3 regions of the Synechococcus sp. W70.1 genome follow, and region 1 is predicted to be linked to each of the others. Evidence: predicted binding sites of a transcription regulator. Region 1 holds the regulator's gene; each other region holds the start of a gene.
The links. The regulator NtcA, encoded in region 1, controls nitrogen genes in cyanobacteria. The targets are predictions, from matches to a motif close to GTANCNNNNGNTAC.
Positions count from the first base shown of each region.

Region 1 (5,364 bases):
GTGTTGATGATGATTCTGCACACCTTCCGGGTTTACCTGACCGGTGGGTTCAAAAAGCCCCGCGAGCTGACCTGGGTCACCGGCGTGATCTTGGCGGTGCTGACGGTTTCTTTCGGGGTTACGGGCTACTCTCTGCCTTGGGATCAGGTGGGCTACTGGGCAGTCAAGATCGTCTCGGGAGTGCCCAGCGCTATCCCAGTGGTGGGTGATGCCCTGGTTCAGCTTATCCGCGGTGGCGAGGCTGTTGGCCAAGCTACCCTTACTCGTTTCTACAGCTTGCACACCTTTGTCCTGCCTTGGCTGACGGCGGTCTTCATGACCATGCACTTTTTGATGATCCGCCGCCAGGGCATTTCTGGACCCCTGTGATCCAGGGCTGGTTGGATCCCCTACTTTCCCTTGCTCAACCCTTTTGCCCCAGACAAGGAGAACTGCTATGCCTCTCTCGAAGCAAGCGCTGGCGACTGAGGTTATTACACGCAAAGTTGACCTGGACAACCCCAAAGTTTTGGCCAAGCTGAAGAAGAACATGGGCCACATGACCTACGGGGAGCCCGCTTGGCCTAACGACTTGCTCTTTATGTTCCCGGTGGTCATCCTGGGCACCATTGGGGTGATTGTCGGCCTGGCGGTTATGGATCCCGCGGGTGTAGGCGAGCCGGCAGATCCCTTTGCCACGCCCCTGGAAATTCTTCCCGAGTGGTACCTCTACCCTGTGTTCCACATTTTGCGCGTTGTTCCCAGTAAGCTGCTGGGCATTGCCCTGATGTTGGCTATTCCCGTCGGCCTCTTGTTTGTGCCTTTCATTGAAAACGTCAACAAGTTCCAGAACCCGCTGCGCCGTCCAGTGGCGACGACGGTGTTTTTGATTGGCACTTTGGTAACCCTGTATCTAGGCATTGGCGCCACTCTGCCGCTGGACAAGTGGGTTACCCTGGGCCTGTTCTAGAGAGCCGAATATTGATAACTCTAGGTGCAGCAGGCTGATGGCCAAGCTGCACTTTTTTTAGGGGAACTTTCCCGGGGGACTTTTCGGCAAACCTGTGGGCAAGGGGATGGTAATATCGCTACGCACTCCTCTTGCGGGGACCGCCCATGAGCGTTTCTTCTTCTGCTGCTCAAACCTATCGGATTACTGCCCTAGCCGGCGACGGAATCGGCCCTGAGATTATGCAGGTGGGTCGAGCAGTTTTGGACGCCGTTGCCGCTCAGATGGGGTTTTCCCTCCAGTGGCAGGAGGGCCTAATTGGCGGAGCAGCCTACGAGGCCACGGGGGATCCCTTGCCCCCGGAGACCTTGAAAATGGCCCAAGAAAGCGATGCCGTTTACTTGGCAGCGGTTGGCGACTTTAAGTACGACACCCTGCCGCGCCAGAAGCGACCGGAGCAGGCTTTGCTGGGCTTGCGGGCCGGCTTGGGGCTATTTGCCAACTTGCGCCCCGTGAAGATCTTCCCCCAACTGGTGCAGGCCTCTTCCCTAAAGCCGGAGGTAGTTGCTGGGATCGACCTGGTGGTGGTACGCGAGCTCACCGGCGGCATCTACTTTGGTCAGCCCCGCGGGATCTTCGTCGATGCCCAGGGGTCCCGCCGCGGCGTCAACACCATGGCCTACAGCGAGGCCGAGGTGGATCGTATTGCCCGCGTAGCTTTTGAACTGGCCCGCAAGCGACGGCGCAAGCTTTGCTCGGTGGATAAGGCCAATGTGCTGGAGGTGTCGCAACTGTGGCGGGAGCGGGTTACCGCCATTGCCGCCGAATACCCTGACGTAGAGCTTTCCCACCTCTATGTCGACAACGCGGCCATGCAGTTGGTGCGCTGGCCAAAGCAGTTTGACGTCATCCTGACAGAAAACCTCTTTGGGGATATCCTCTCCGACGAGGCGGCCATGCTAACTGGCTCCATTGGCATGTTGCCTTCTGCCTCTCTGGGAGCTACCGGCCCAGGCCTCTATGAGCCAGTCCATGGCTCAGCTCCGGATATTGCCGGCCAAGACAAGGCCAACCCCATTGCCCAGGTGCTTTCTGGGGCAATGCTACTGCGCTACTCCTTGGATCAGCCTCAAGCTGCTGACCGCATCGAACAGGCCGTCGAGGCGGTTTTGGCCCAGGGCTACCGCACCGCCGACATCTACTCGGAGGGGATGACCCTGGTCGGCTGCCGGGAAATGGGGGAAAAGATCCTGGCTGCCCTGGCTCAGCTGCCCGCCTCCTAGCAGGTGTCTCTCAGCCGTTGAGAGCTGGCCCCCTAGGTAAAGCGATGGCTAAGCTGGATGGGGTCGTGGACAGTGATCTTCTTCTTGTGGATAGAAATGTAGTTTTTCTTGCGCAACTCTCCCAAGAGACGGGTAATGGTGACGCGGGTTGATCCGATGGCTTCGGCAATAGCCTGGTGAGACAGCTTGAGGTCGATGGTTACGCCATTGGGGCCAGGCACCCCGAAGTCGCGGCAGAGGATCAACAAAAAGCTAACTAGGCGGGAGGCCATGTCGCGGTGGGCCAGGGTTTCAATCATCATCTCTGTCTGCAGGATACGGGAAGCCAAGCTCTTAAGCAGCAACATGGCCAGCTCAGCGTTCTCCCGTACAGACTTTTCCACCTGTTCGATGGGCAGAGAAAGCAGCTCGACGCGAGTAAAAGCTACGGCGTGATAGAAGCGGTCGGAGCGCTGCCCGGTAATGAAGGAGAGCACACCAAAAATACTGTTCTCCCGCAGGAGGGCAACGGTAATTTCTTCCCCCCTTTCGTACACCCGCGAGAGCTTAACCGCCCCTTTGACCAAAAAGTAAACCCGCTCCGCTGGATCGCCGGGGAGAAAAATGGTCTTGCCGCGTTCATAAGTCTCGATAACCGGAGGATGGCGAGATCCTCCTAACTGCTTAAAAGCTGCAATGAGAGATTTTTCTGCGACGGCCACCACGAGATTCGTCAACCTTTCAAGGTCAGTTTATCTCTAGGATCAACCCCAGAGGTTAGCTTGGGGCACCTGGATCGAGCTGCCCACGACTCGAAGACTACCCTAAACTTAAGAGGCTCTGCCTGGATATCTTTGTAGCAAGAGCTACGTTCCTTTGTTGCGACAAGGGAAGGTTGTATGGGGATCCCGCCGGCTGAAGTTGCCACCCCTTCTCGCCCTGGCCGTCAGCACTTTACGGTGCGGATGCCAGAGCCAGCCAGTCACCTCTTGGAGGTGGAGCTGCAGATTCGCGAAGTGGAACCAGAGGTGCCCCTGCGGCTGCGGCTGCCAGTGTGGACGCCGGGATCCTACCTAGTGCGGGAGCATGCCCGCCATGTACAGGAGTTTCAGGCCCTGAGCGAGCAAGGGAGCCCTTTGGACTGGCGAAAGGTTGATAAAAACACCTGGGAGGTAGACCCACCTGGGTGTTCGGCGGTTACAGTCCGCTATCGGGTCTATGCCTATGAGCTGACGGTGCGCACCAACCATCTGGATCTCACCCACGCCTATTTCAATGGGGCGGCGCTCTTTCTCTACGTGCCTGGCCGCGAGCGGGAGCCCTATACGCTGACCGTGATCCCTCCCCACCCCGACTGGCGCATTGCCACCAGCCTGCGGCCCCTGGCCTCTCCTTCCCCAGGGGATCCTAGCGCTAGCCAGTCTTTCTTTGCTGAAGACTACGACGAGCTGGCAGACAGCCCAGTGGAAGTGGGCTTGCACCAGTTGCGCTCGTTTGCAGTGGAAGGGATCCCGCACTACTTCGTGGTCTGGGGAGCGGGCACCCTGAATTTGGATCAAGCAGTGGCCGATGCCGAGAAAATTGTCCGAACCACGGCAGCGTTTTTTGGCGGGCTGCCCTACGACCGCTACTGGTTTATTGTGCATTTGTCGGCCGGGGGATTTGGTGGCCTAGAACACAAGTACAGTGCCACCCTCAACTATTCTGGACTAGAGCTGCATCAGCCTCAGTCCTACCGCCGCTTTTTGGCGCTGCTGGCCCATGAGCTTTTCCATGCTTGGAACGTCAAGCGGCTGCGCCCTCTAGCTTTGGAGAAAATTGACTACAACCAAGAAAACTATGTGGACTGCCTCTGGTTTTGCGAGGGGGCGACCAGCTACTACGAAAATGTTATCTTGCTACGATCAGGGATCCTCAGTGCCAAAGAGTTTTTGCAGATCCTATCTGAGCAAATTAGCCGGCTACAGCGCACGCCAGGTCGAGTCGTACAATCGCTGCAGGAGGCCAGTTTCGATGCTTGGATCAAGCTCTACCGCCCCCACGAAAATAGCCTCAACAGCCAGGTTTCCTATTACCTAAAGGGCGCTTTGGTCTGCTGGCTGCTAGATCTGCACATTCGCCACCTTTCAAGGGGGCGGGGATCCCTGGACACGGCCATGCGGGATTTGTGGCAGCGCTTTGGCCGGTTTGAGAAAGGCTATACTTACCAGGACTTGCGGGAGGCCTTTGAGCGAGCAGCCGGTGTCGACCTTGGGCGCTTTTTTGCCGCCTACGTGGAAGGCACGGAAGAACTGGACTACGACACCTACCTCCATCCGTTTGGCCTCACCCTCAAGGCCCACTTTAGCCGCCCCAACCCTCCTCCCTACCTGGGCTTGAACTTCAACGGCGAGGGCAACCGCATCAGCGCCGTCGAGATGGGCTCCCCGGCTCAAAAAGCAGGCATCTGGGCTGGCGACGAGCTGGTGGCTTTGGATGGCTTTCGGGTAAGCGCCGCCACCTTGCCGGAGCGCCTGGCAGCCTATCAGCCCCACCAAACCATCTGTCTTAGCGTCTTCCAAGGCAATCAGTTAAAGCACTTTTGGATCCCCTTGGATCCACCCCGCCCGGATGTGTACGCCCTCGAGGCCTTGCCTGAGCTCACTCCCGCCCAGAAAGCGCTCCAACAAAGCTGGTTGGGATCCTTGCTCGGCTCTTCGGGACAGGATACGCCTCTTCTTGCCTGAGCATCTTGAAACAGGCGGGTAACCTAGTTAACCTAGGCAAAAAGTAACAATAGGGGCAAGGAGCCAATCTGATGGACCTCGTTTTGGCTTTGTTGATTGGGGTGGCTGTTGGTTTCTCATTGGGTGTTTACGTTGCCCGCCGTTACAAGGCCAATCCTAGACCAGAGGCCTGGCAGCGAGAGGTCATTAGAGAGATATCTTCATGGCTAGGCCAAGAACTCGACAAAACCTTAATCAAGTTAGGAGAAGGATTGGCAGACGAGACTTCTCAGAGGTTACAGTCTATCCAAGCTGATCTTGAAGAGTTCAGGCTGCGTCTTCTAGAAAGTTATCAAAGTTTTCTGCAGGTTTGGGGTAAGGATCTTACGCAGGCTATATCTGTAAAGCTAGCTGAACATAGTGAGCAGCTCAACAGTCAGCAAGCTATCCTAGAAAACTTAGTGAAAGA
Region 1 covers NZ_JANSHH010000030.1:31,795-37,158, reverse strand. Annotated here, with positions in the region: gene petB (cytochrome b6) at 1-369, shown strand, start outside; gene petD (cytochrome b6-f complex subunit IV) at 437-949, shown strand; gene leuB (3-isopropylmalate dehydrogenase) at 1,096-2,211, shown strand; gene ntcA (global nitrogen regulator NtcA) at 2,244-2,915, opposite strand; gene NW808_RS06930 (M61 family metallopeptidase) at 3,090-4,916, shown strand; gene NW808_RS06925 (hypothetical protein) at 4,988-5,364, shown strand, end outside.

Region 2 (5,364 bases), on a different contig from region 1:
GCCCCGGTTACCTCAAGCACCCCTCTGCCCCGCTTTACCCCCTTGATCCAAGGGATTCGTTCCAGCGTAAAGACTGCCGCCGCTCCGCCTTCCCCCGGCAGCGAGAGCAGATTGGGGCCAAGGGATCCTGAAACTGGGACACCTGGCGGTATAGGTGCGGCCCAACCCCATTCCTCTGCCCCAACACCTGCCACCCCCCCCAGTTCCTCCCCATCGACAGTGGCTGCCAACCCCCAGCCGGACGTCCTGGCCCGCCCGATCCCCGGTCGCAATCCTCCGCCCCCCTACCCTCCTCAAGCTCGCCGTCTCGGCCAACAGGGGCAGGTGCTGCTGCGGGCCAAGGTCAATGCCCAGGGGCAGGTGCAGCAGGTGGAGATCGCCTCTTCCAGTGGGTTTCCCGCCCTGGATAGGGCAGCGCAGGAGGCGGTGCAGCGGTGGGAATTCAGCCCGGCCTTGAGAAACAACGTCCCCATCGAGTCTTGGGTGGTGGTGCCCATCCAGTTCACCCTCAATTGATTGCTGTTTGGGAATTGTTTTGGAGATTGTCTATGCTGTCTCGTCTTTCTCGCCGTCAACTGTTCGCCTTTGGTCTGGCCAGCGTGGGGGCCTGGGGAATGGGGCGTTTGGCCCAAGCCCAAGGTCGGATCCCTCAGGAGCCACTCCTGTCAGCAAGACAGAGTCCTTTTCGTCGGGTAGTCAGCCTCACCACCTTGACTGCCGATATCCTCTATCGCTTGGCCCCCGATAGGTTGGTGGGGATCCCTGCCAGTCGTTTGTTGGAGGAGGATCCCCGCTTCCAAGGCTTGACCCGCCTGGGGCTGGGCAACCAACCCAACCTGGAGCAGCTTGTGGCCCTACAACCGGACTGGGTGGTGGGGGCCAGTGGCTTTCACGAGGCTCTGGCAGAACGGCTGCAGGAGCTGGGGATCCCCACCTACCTCACCCGCGTGGACAGTTGGGCTGCTTTGGAAGAGACGATTGCCACCCTGGCTGCTGCTTTGGGGGCGGATCCCGATCCCTTGCTGCGGCAGTATGGATCCCTTTTGCCCCAGGAACTGCCCCGCGTTCGACCCAAAACCTTGCTCTTGGTGGGCACCCAGCCGATTCTTTCTCCCAACCGGCAAAGCTGGGCCGGGGATCTGCTGGAACGCTTTGGCGCGGACAATCTCACCGCTACTTTGCAAAGCCAAGGGCCTTTTCGGGGCTACGTCACCCTTTCGGCAGAGCGCATCCTGGAAGCCAACCCAGAAGTTCTGCTGGTGGTCAACCCGGAGGCGGCGGATCCCTTGGCGTTTTTCCGTTCCCGCCCCTTTTGGAATCGGTTGCAAGCCGTCCAAACTGGGAAAGTTTATGGATTTGACTACTACGGCTTGGTCAATCCCGGCACCCTGGAGAAGATCAGGGCAGCCTGCGAGCAGTTGGCTAGGGTTCTTTTGAAGGTGGGATAGAGGGGCAGTAAACGCTGTTTTTCCTAGCAGGGGAAAGGGGATCCCCCTCTCCTATGCATAAACCACAACTTAGCTATGCCGAAATCGCATAGCCCATTAAGAAATGTAACGCTAAATACCAAAGTCAATGGTTCGTCATCGCTAGGGTAGGCGGTGTTATCCCACGGCAGCGATCATGGCGAACCAGTTTGAACGCCTTAAAAGCGAGAAGGATGGGCTGGCGGTTAAGGACGAGCTGGAAGCTTTTGCCCAAATGGGCTGGGAGAACATCCCCGAAGACGACCGAGATCACCGCCTCAAGTGGCTGGGGATCTTCTTTCGCAAGCGCACCCCTGGCCAGTTCATGCTGCGGCTGCGCCTGCCCAATGGGATCCTGACCAGCGGCCAAATGCGCAAGTTGGCCGAGATCCTCCGCCCCTACGGCCAAGATGGCGTAGCCGACATCACCACTCGGCAAAACCTGCAACTGCGGGGCATTCCCATTGAGGACATGCCTCAGGTTCTGCGGCAACTCAAGGAGGTGGGCCTGACCAGCATCCAGTCAGGCATGGACAACGTGCGCAACATCACGGGATCCCCTCTGGCCGGTATCGACCCGGATGAGCTGATCGACGTGCGTGGCCTCACCCGCAAAGTGCAGGACATGGTAACCAACAACGGCGAGGGCAACCCTTCCTTCACCAACCTGCCGCGCAAGTTCAACATCGCCATCTGCGGTTGTCGCGACAACTCGGTGCATGCCGAGATCAACGACCTGGCTTTTGTGCCTGCTTTCAAAGAGGGCAAGCTGGGCTTCAACGTCTTGGTGGGAGGCTTTTTTTCGGCCCGCCGCTGTGCCGAGGCCATCGGGCTGGACGTTTGGGTAGATCCCCGCGATGTGGTTCCTCTATGTGAGGCGGTGCTGCTGGTCTATCGGGATCACGGCCTGCGGGCCAACCGGCAAAAGGCGCGGCTGAGGTGGCTCATTGACGAGTGGGGCCTGGAGAAGTTTCGGGTGGCGGTGGAGCAGCAGATTGGCCACCCTCTGCCCAGAGCGGCGGAAAAAGACGAGGTGGTCTGGCACAAGCGGGATCTGCTGGGAGTACACGCCCAAAAGCAACTGGGCCTTAACTTTGTAGGCCTGCACGTGCCCGTCGGGCGGCTCAACGTCCCGGAGATGAGGGAGCTGGCTCGCTTGGCGGAGGTGTACGGCTCCGGAGAGCTGCGGCTAACGGTGGAGCAGAACGTGCTCATCCCCAATGTGCCCGACTCGCGGGTGGGGCCGCTTCTCCAAGAGCCGCTCTTGAAAAAGTTCTCCCCCAACCCGGGACCCTTGCAGCGGGGGTTGGTGTCCTGTACGGGCAACCAGTTTTGCAACTTTGCCCTCATCGAGACCAAAAACCGCGCCGTGGCCCTGATGGAAGAGCTGGAAGCCGAGCTGGAGATTCCTCAAACGGTGCGCATCCACTGGACAGGCTGTCCCAACTCCTGCGGCCAGCCCCAGGTGGCCGATATTGGCCTCATGGGCACCACCGTTCGCAAGAACGGCAAGCCGGTGGAGGCGGTGGACATCTACATGGGAGGAGAAGTGGGCAAAGACGCCAAGCTGGGCGAATGCGTGCGCCAAGGGATCCCTTGCGAAGACCTCAAGCCCGTCTTGGTGGAGCTGCTGATTGAGCACTTCGGGGCCAGGCCGCGTCGTGATCCCTCGGCTGCTCAGACCTCTGCTTCCCCCTTGATGACCTACTAGGCAGTTTGTCGTTCGAAATTTTGGAGGTTGTGATGTCTAAGCTATTCAACACTTCCTCTCCCATCTCCCGTCGCCGGTTTTTGGCTGGGGCAGCTGCCCTTGCGGCTGGAGCAGCTACGGCTGGGATCCCCCGCGCCCAATCCCAATCCTTGGGGCAGGGCTACTGGGTAGCTCAAGCTGATACCCCAGAAACCACGCGAGCCAGGCTGGGATTTATCGCCCTCACCGATGCTGCCCCCCTCATCATTGCCAAAGAGAAGGGGTTTTTTGCCAAGTACGGCATGAAAGACGTGGAGGTGGTCAAGCAGGCCTCTTGGGGCACCACCCGCGACAACTTGGTGCTGGGATCCGCCGCCGGCGGCATCGATGGGGCGCACATTCTCAGTCCCATGCCCTACCTCATCACCACCGGCAAAGTTACCGATGGCAAGCCGGTGCCTATGTACATTTTGGCCCGTCTCAATCTCGACGGTCAATGCATCAGCATTTCCAACCAATATCGGGATCTGAAAATTGGCTTGGATAGTTCCCCCCTCAAAGCTAAGTTTGCCGAGTTGCGAGCAGCCGGCAAAGAGCCCAAATGCGCGATGACCTTCCCCGGCGGTACCCACGACATGTGGATGCGCTATTGGCTGGCGGCAGGCGGGATCGATCCCACCCGCGATGTCTCCCTCATTGTGGTGCCGCCGCCGCAGATGGTGGCCAATATGAAATCCAGAACCATGGAAGCCTTCTGTGTGGGCGAGCCTTGGAATGCCCAGCTGGTGAACCAAAAAGAGGGGTATACTGCCCTCACCACCGGCGAGCTATGGAACAACCACCCGGAAAAGGCCTTTGCCCTGCGGGCCGACTGGGTGGATGCGCACCCGAAAGCCACCCTGGCCCTGTTGAAAGCAATCCTAGAAGCCCAGATCTGGTGCGATCAGATGGAAAACAAAGAAGAAATGTGCCGCATCATTAGCAACCGTCGCTGGTTGGGGGTTCCCGTAGCGGATATCTTGGGCCGCGCCAAAGGCACTTTCGACTACGGCACCGGCAAGGTTGTTGAGAACAGCCCCCATTTGATGAAGTTCTGGCGAAATAGTGCTTCCTACCCCTTCAAGAGCCACGATCTCTGGTTCTTGACCGAAAACATCCGCTGGGGTTACCTACCTGCTGACACCGATACCAAAGCTTTGGTGAATAAGGTCAACCGAGAAGATCTCTGGCGCGAGGCCGCCAAAGCCATTGGCCAGCAGGCTGCTATTCCCCCCAGCACCTCCCGCGGCGTGGAAACCTTCTTCGATGGGGTGAAGTTCGATCCCGAAAATCCTGCCGCCTATCTGGAGAAGTTGGCGATTAAGAAGCTGGCCTAACTTGCTGACTTGCCTGAGTTGGTAACTGCCCAGGAGAGAAGGGATCCGCCAACTTCTACCTAGAGTGTTCAAGTTGAACCCCTTCTCTCTTGGGATCCCTCTAAGCTAACTTCAACCTCACTCCTAGTAGACTATGAGACTTCCCAAATCCGCCCTAAAGTCGAGCTACCACCTCTTGCGGATCTTCCTTTCCCTACTGGCTGGCCTAGGACAATGGCTGCTGAAAACTGGCCCAGGTTTTGCTCTTCAGGCCAACGCCGGCATTGGTTCACCCGCTAGCTCTACCTTTGCTTGGCGGCAACGGGTTCAGGTTTACAAGGTGCTGCGCCGCATTCTGTTGCCCGCCACGGCCATTCTAATCCTGCTCATTCTCTGGCAAGTTGCCTACAGCCGGCCCGGGGCCAACCTGCCCACACCTCTCCAAGTCTGGCAGGACACTTGGGATCCCCTCATTAAAGATCCCTTTTTTGACTATGGCGGCAATGCTAAAGGGCTGTTCTGGCAAATTTGGGCCAGCTTGCGGCGGGTGTTCATTGGGTTTGCCCTGGCCGGCCTGGTGGGGGTTGTGGGCGGCATGATCATTGGGGTTAACCGCTGGCTCTACGAGGCTTTGGATCCCATTTTTCAGGTGCTGCGCACGGTTCCACCTTTAGCCTGGCTGCCCATTTCCTTGGCCGCCTTTCGCGATGCCAATCCTTCTGCCATTTTTGTTATCTTCATCACGGCCCTCTGGCCTATTTTGATCAACACCATCGCTGGCGTGCAGCGAATCCCACAGGATTACCGCAATGTGGCCAGAATTCTGCGTCTGTCTGGCTGGAAGTATTTCTTC
Region 2 covers NZ_JANSHH010000025.1:143,410-148,773, forward strand. Annotated here, with positions in the region: gene NW808_RS06245 (energy transducer TonB) at 1-516, shown strand, start outside; gene NW808_RS06250 (ABC transporter substrate-binding protein) at 549-1,448, shown strand; gene NW808_RS06255 (ferredoxin--nitrite reductase) at 1,624-3,177, shown strand; gene NW808_RS06260 (CmpA/NrtA family ABC transporter substrate-binding protein) at 3,210-4,532, shown strand; gene ntrB (nitrate ABC transporter permease) at 4,666-5,364, shown strand, end outside.
Region 2: a site for NtcA is predicted at 1,554-1,567, ahead of NW808_RS06255 (ferredoxin--nitrite reductase). Genes of this name have one in related genera too.

Region 3 (5,364 bases), on a different contig from region 1:
GGGCCAAGAGAGGCACAAGGGCACTGCCAATTCCCCCTGTGGCCCCTGTCACGAGAACAACTGCCTGGGACAACGGAGACACTTCACGTTTCTTAAACTCTTTCCCCCATCATACCTGGGGATCAGCCTTGCTTGAGTGCCGAAGACGAGGGAGCCTAAACGCGACGCAACCGCAGTCGCTGCACCCATTCTTCCCCAAAGCGCAGCCAGTCTGCCATTTTTTCTGGAGTCTCCAGTGGTGGGTAATCCCGCCAAATGACAAGCTGCGGCCCGAATCCCTTCGCATAACAAGGAGGATGCTGCTCCAAGAAGTTGAGGAAACTGGGATGGAAGCGCAGGCGAATCTTAGCCTCATCTTCTCCGCGCAAAAGGTAGCGGCGAGAAAAGTCGGGATGGTTCTCGAAATTGATATCCTGCATGCCAAAAGCTTCAGCAACGTCGTCGAACAAGGGAACTTCTGGGCGCAGCCGAAAACGAGGTAGCCGTAGGTCTTCGCAATAGGCCCAGAAAACAGACAAGTAATAATTTCTTCTTCTTCTGGAATCCTTCCAGCTGTAGTCAAAGATGGCGATTTCGGTTCCATCGTTCAGTCGTTTGAACATCGAGTTGTAGAAACGAGCGCCGCTTCGTTGGAAAAAGCCAGCCTGAAGCAAGCGGGATCGGATCCCTTCGGGTAGCTCCGCCGAAAACGACATTCCCAAACTCCTGGCTACCCGCTCCAAGGCTTCCCGACGCCTCTTCTCTAGATAGGCGATAAGCGCCAGAGGGCCTAAGAAAAAAAGGACGAGAAAAAGGACAAAAATAATAAGACCTGTAACCATCCCATCCAAACCCCCCCTGAGTTTGTAAACTCAGCACCCCCACCCAGAGTACCATAGCAGGCACAAAAAAGGGATCCCTCCAGCAAGAAGGGATCCCGTTCAAAAGCCTTGGTCGAGAACTAATGCTTTAGATGAAAACCTCGATTAGGCGTCGAAATAGAGGGCAAACTCGTAGGGGTGAGGCCGCAGGTTAATGGGGTTGATCTCGTTGTCGATCTTGTACTCGATGTAGGTCTCGATGAGATCCTCAGTGAAGACGCCCCCCTCCAACAAGAAGTCGTGATCCTTCTGCAGGCTTTCCAAAGCATCCAGCAGGGATCCGGGCGTGGAGGGGATCTTGGCTAGCTCCTCCGGCTCCAGATCGTAGATGTCTTTGTCGAGAGGCTCGCCAGGGTGGATCTTGTTCTTGATCCCGTCCAAGCCAGCCATCAGCATAGCCGAGAAGGCAAGGTAAGGGTTGCAGGTGGCATCTGGGCAGCGAAACTCCAGCCGCTTGGCCTTGGGGTTTTTGCCCGTTACCGGAATCCGAATGGCTGCGGAGCGGTTGCCCTGCGAGTAGGCCAAGTTTACCGGCGCCTCAAACCCAGGCACCAGGCGCTTGTAGGAGTTGGTGGTGGGGTTGGTGAAAGCCAGAAGGGCTGGTGCATGCTTGAGGAGGCCGCCGATGTAGTAGAGAGCTATCTCGCTGAGATCCGCGTAGTTGCCTTCTTGGTAGAAGAGGGGCTGGCCGTCTTTCCAGAGAGACTGGTGCGTGTGCATGCCGCTGCCGTTGTCGTTGAAGAGGGGCTTGGGCATGAACGTCACCGTCTTGCCGTGCTTGCGGGCCACGTTCCGGATCACGTACTTGTAAATCATCATGTAGTCGGCAGAGGTGAGCAGGTCGGCAAAGCGGTAGCCTAGCTCTCCTTGCCCGCCAGTGGCCACCTCGTGGTGGTGCTTTTCGATGGGCACCCCCAACTTGGCCATGGTTAGCAGCATCTCGGTGCGGAGGTCTTGGTGGGCATCGGTGGGCGGCACAGGGAAATAGCCTTCTTTGTAGCGCGGCTTGTAGCCCAGGTTGCCCCCTTTTTCCTCCCGGCCTGAGTTCCAGCGGCCCTCAATGGAATCGACGAAGTAGTAGCCGGCGTTCTGAGTTTGGTCAAACCGTACATCTTCAAAGATGAAAAACTCCGCCTCGGGCCCAAAGTAAGCCGTATCGGCAATGCCTGTCGATTGCAGGTAAGCCACAGCCCGCATGGCTAGGCTCCGAGGACAACGGCTGTAGGGCTGGCCGGTGCGGGGTTCAATGATGTTGCAGATGAGGCTGAGGGTAGGCACTTGGAAAAAGGGGTCGATCCAGGCCGTTTTGGGGTCTGGCACCATGTACATGTCCGACTCGTTGATGGATTTCCAGCCCCGGATGCTGGAGCCATCAAAGGGCAGCCCTTCGCTAAAAACTTGCTCCGTCAACATTGAAGAGTGGAAGGAGACATGCTGCCAGGTGCCAAAGAGATCCACAAACTTGAGATCCACCATCTGGATATTGTTGTCGTGGATCATTTGGAGCACTTCTTGTGGGGTGGATGCCATGCCTTTCTCCTAACTTGACTTGGGTTGCGGTTGAAACTAAGACAGGCCGAAAGCGCTCACCCATCCTAGAAAGGCCGACACCAGCTTTTTGTATCTTCTGATACAAAGATGACCTGGTTCCAGCCTTCCCTTCGTCAAAGAGCAGCTCACCGGCAATCCGCGGGAGAACGAAAATGAAACTGACAAGCCCTGGCCTCCTTGAGGCTGCGGAATCGTGTTAGGCTAAAGCGTAGTCATTACGAGTTTGACTTAGCAGTTCCGTTGCAGAAGGAGAGATAGAGCAATGACAAACCAAGGTCGGGTTGAGAATGTGGTCATTATTGGCTCGGGCCCTGCTGGGTTGACTGCAGCCATTTACGCTGGGCGCGCCAACCTGAAGCCGGTGGTGTTCGAGGGGTTTCAAGTGGGCGGGATCCCGGGTGGGCAACTGATGACCACCACCGAGGTGGAGAACTTTCCGGGCTTTCCCGAGGGCATCAGCGGTCCCCAACTGATGAAGAACATGCGGGCTCAGGCCCAGCGGTGGGGGGCGGAGCTGTACGCCGAGGATGTCACCTTTGTGGATCTCAGCCAGCGGCCTTTTGTAGTCCGCTCTGACGAACGGGAAGTGCGCACCCACAGCCTCATTATTGCCACCGGGGCTACGGCCAAGCGCCTGCACCTGCCTGGAGAGGAGATCTACTGGAACCGGGGCATGTCGGCCTGTGCTGTCTGCGATGGGGCCATGCCCATGTTTAGGGGAGCGGAACTGGTGGTGATTGGCGGTGGCGATACCGCCTGTGAGGAGGCCACCTACCTAACTAAGTTTGGATCCCATGTCCATATGCTGGTGCGCAGTGGCAAGATGCGGGCCAGCAAGGCCATGCAAGACCGGGTGCTCAACCACCCCAAGATTACGGTGCACTGGCACACGGAGGCGGTAGAGGTTCTGGGCGACGGCCAGCGCCTGACGGGCGTGAGGGTGCGCAACAACCAGACCGGCGAGCTGCAGGAGATGGCGGTAGGGGGGGTATTCTACGCCATTGGCCACAAACCCAACACGGACTTGTTCAAGGGGCAGCTGGAGCTGGATGAAGCTGGCTACATTGTCACCCGCCCTGGTTCTGTAGCCACCAGTGTGGAGGGGGTATTTGCCGCTGGGGACGTGCAGGATCACGAGTTTCGTCAGGCCATCACCGCTGCCGGCACCGGCTGTATGGCAGCCATGCTGGCGGAGCGCTGGCTCTCGGAGCGAGGTCTAGCTCAGGAATATCCCGTTGTCCCGCCGAGCCAGCCGGAACTTGCTTCTGCTATCGAGGTAGAGCCTACGGGAGGCTCCGCTGTCGAGGAGGCCGGTTTTGAGCAGGAGGTGCAAGAGGACCTCGACTTCAACCAAACTTGCCATGAAGGGGGCTATGCCCTGCGGCGGCTTTACCATGAGAGCAATCGCCTGCTGATGGTCAAGTACACGGCTCCCACCTGTACCCCTTGCCATGCCCTCAAGCCAATCCTGAACAAGGTCATTGAAGAGTTTGCCGACAAGCTGCACGTGGTGGAGATCGATATCGAGAAGGAGCCGGAGATTGCCGAGGCCGGCGGGGTAACCTGTACGCCAACGGTGCAGTTTTTCAAAAACAAGGAGCTGGTGGCCCAGGTGGTGGGCGTCAAGCCCAAGTCCCACTACCGCGAGGTGATCCAGGCCAACTTGTCCGAATCAGCCTAGTCTACCAGCTAGTCGGCAAAGGCACTGGAGTAGGCGGCCTGTAGAGCTGCCAAAGAGACCGACAACACGGGATCCCCTTCTGCAGTAGTCACCACCAAGGGATCCGCGGGCCCGCCCACCTCTCCTAGAAGCTGCCACTGGCGGGGAAGCTGCGACTCTAGGTAGGCTTCCCAAGGGGAGCGCTGGGCTGGATCGACGGAAACGAGGATGCGGCTGGATCCCTCGCCAAAGAGAGCTAGATCCCAACGGGTAGACGGAGAGGGGATCCAGATCTTGGCCCCTCGTCCGCCGCTGAGGCAGGCTTCCGCCAGCGCCACGGCTAGTCCCCCCTCACTGCAGTCGTGGGCAGAGCGCACCCACCCCTGCCGAATGCCGTGGCGGCAGGCCGCTTGCACCTGCCTTTCCAGTTCCAGATCCACGGGCGCGGGCCGGCCTGTAACTTTCTGGTAAATGACCGCCAAGTACTCACTTCCCCCCAGGCTGGTAACGGCCTGGGATCCCAAGAGGTAGATGAGATCCCCTTCTTGCTGCCACCCCTGGCCACAGATGAATTTCAAGTCCGGAATGAGACCCACCATGCCGATGACAGGAGTGGGGTAGATGGCCTGGGATCCCTTCTCGTTGTAGAGGGAGACGTTCCCCCCGGTTACCGGCGTGCCCAGGGCGCGGCAGGCATCCCCAATCCCCCGACAGGCCAGGGTCAACTGCCAGTACACCACCGGATTTTCCGGGTTGCCGAAGTTAAGGTTGTCGGTTACCGCCAAGGGATCTGCCCCCACGCAGGAAAGGTTGCGGGCGGCTTCGGCCACCGCAGCTTTGGCCCCCTCATAGGGATCCAGGTACACCCAGCGACCATTGCCGTCTACGGTGGCGGCAATCGCCTTGCGGGAAGCCTGCAGGGGTGGCACCTCGCCTACGCCAAATTTCTGGGGGCGGATGCGGATGACTGCCGCATCTCCCTGTCCCGGCCAAAGGACGGTGTTGTTTTGCACCTGGTGGTCGTACTGGCGATAGATCCAGGCTTTGCTGGCCAGGGTGGGGCTTGCCAAAAGCTGTAGCAGCACCTGCTCCCACGCCAGCGTTTTCTGGGGTAGGTGGATCCCTTGCCGGTCGCAGAGGGGAAGGGTACTGGGATCCCATTGCCAGGCTGCCTGCACATACTCTGGCGGCTCTGGCAACACGGGACGGACGTAAACAGGGGTATCCTCCGCCAAGGCCCGCGCCGGCACTCGCACCACGCAGGATCCCTGGTGCCAGATCTCCACCAGCGGC
Region 3 covers NZ_JANSHH010000013.1:210,127-215,490, reverse strand. Annotated here, with positions in the region: gene NW808_RS03095 (SDR family oxidoreductase) at 1-82, opposite strand, end outside; gene NW808_RS03090 (hypothetical protein) at 156-695, opposite strand; gene glnA (type I glutamate--ammonia ligase) at 966-2,390, opposite strand; gene trxB (thioredoxin-disulfide reductase) at 2,674-4,092, shown strand; gene purL (phosphoribosylformylglycinamidine synthase subunit PurL) at 4,101-5,364, opposite strand, start outside.
Region 3: a site for NtcA is predicted at 2,481-2,494, ahead of glnA (type I glutamate--ammonia ligase). Genes of this name have one in related genera too.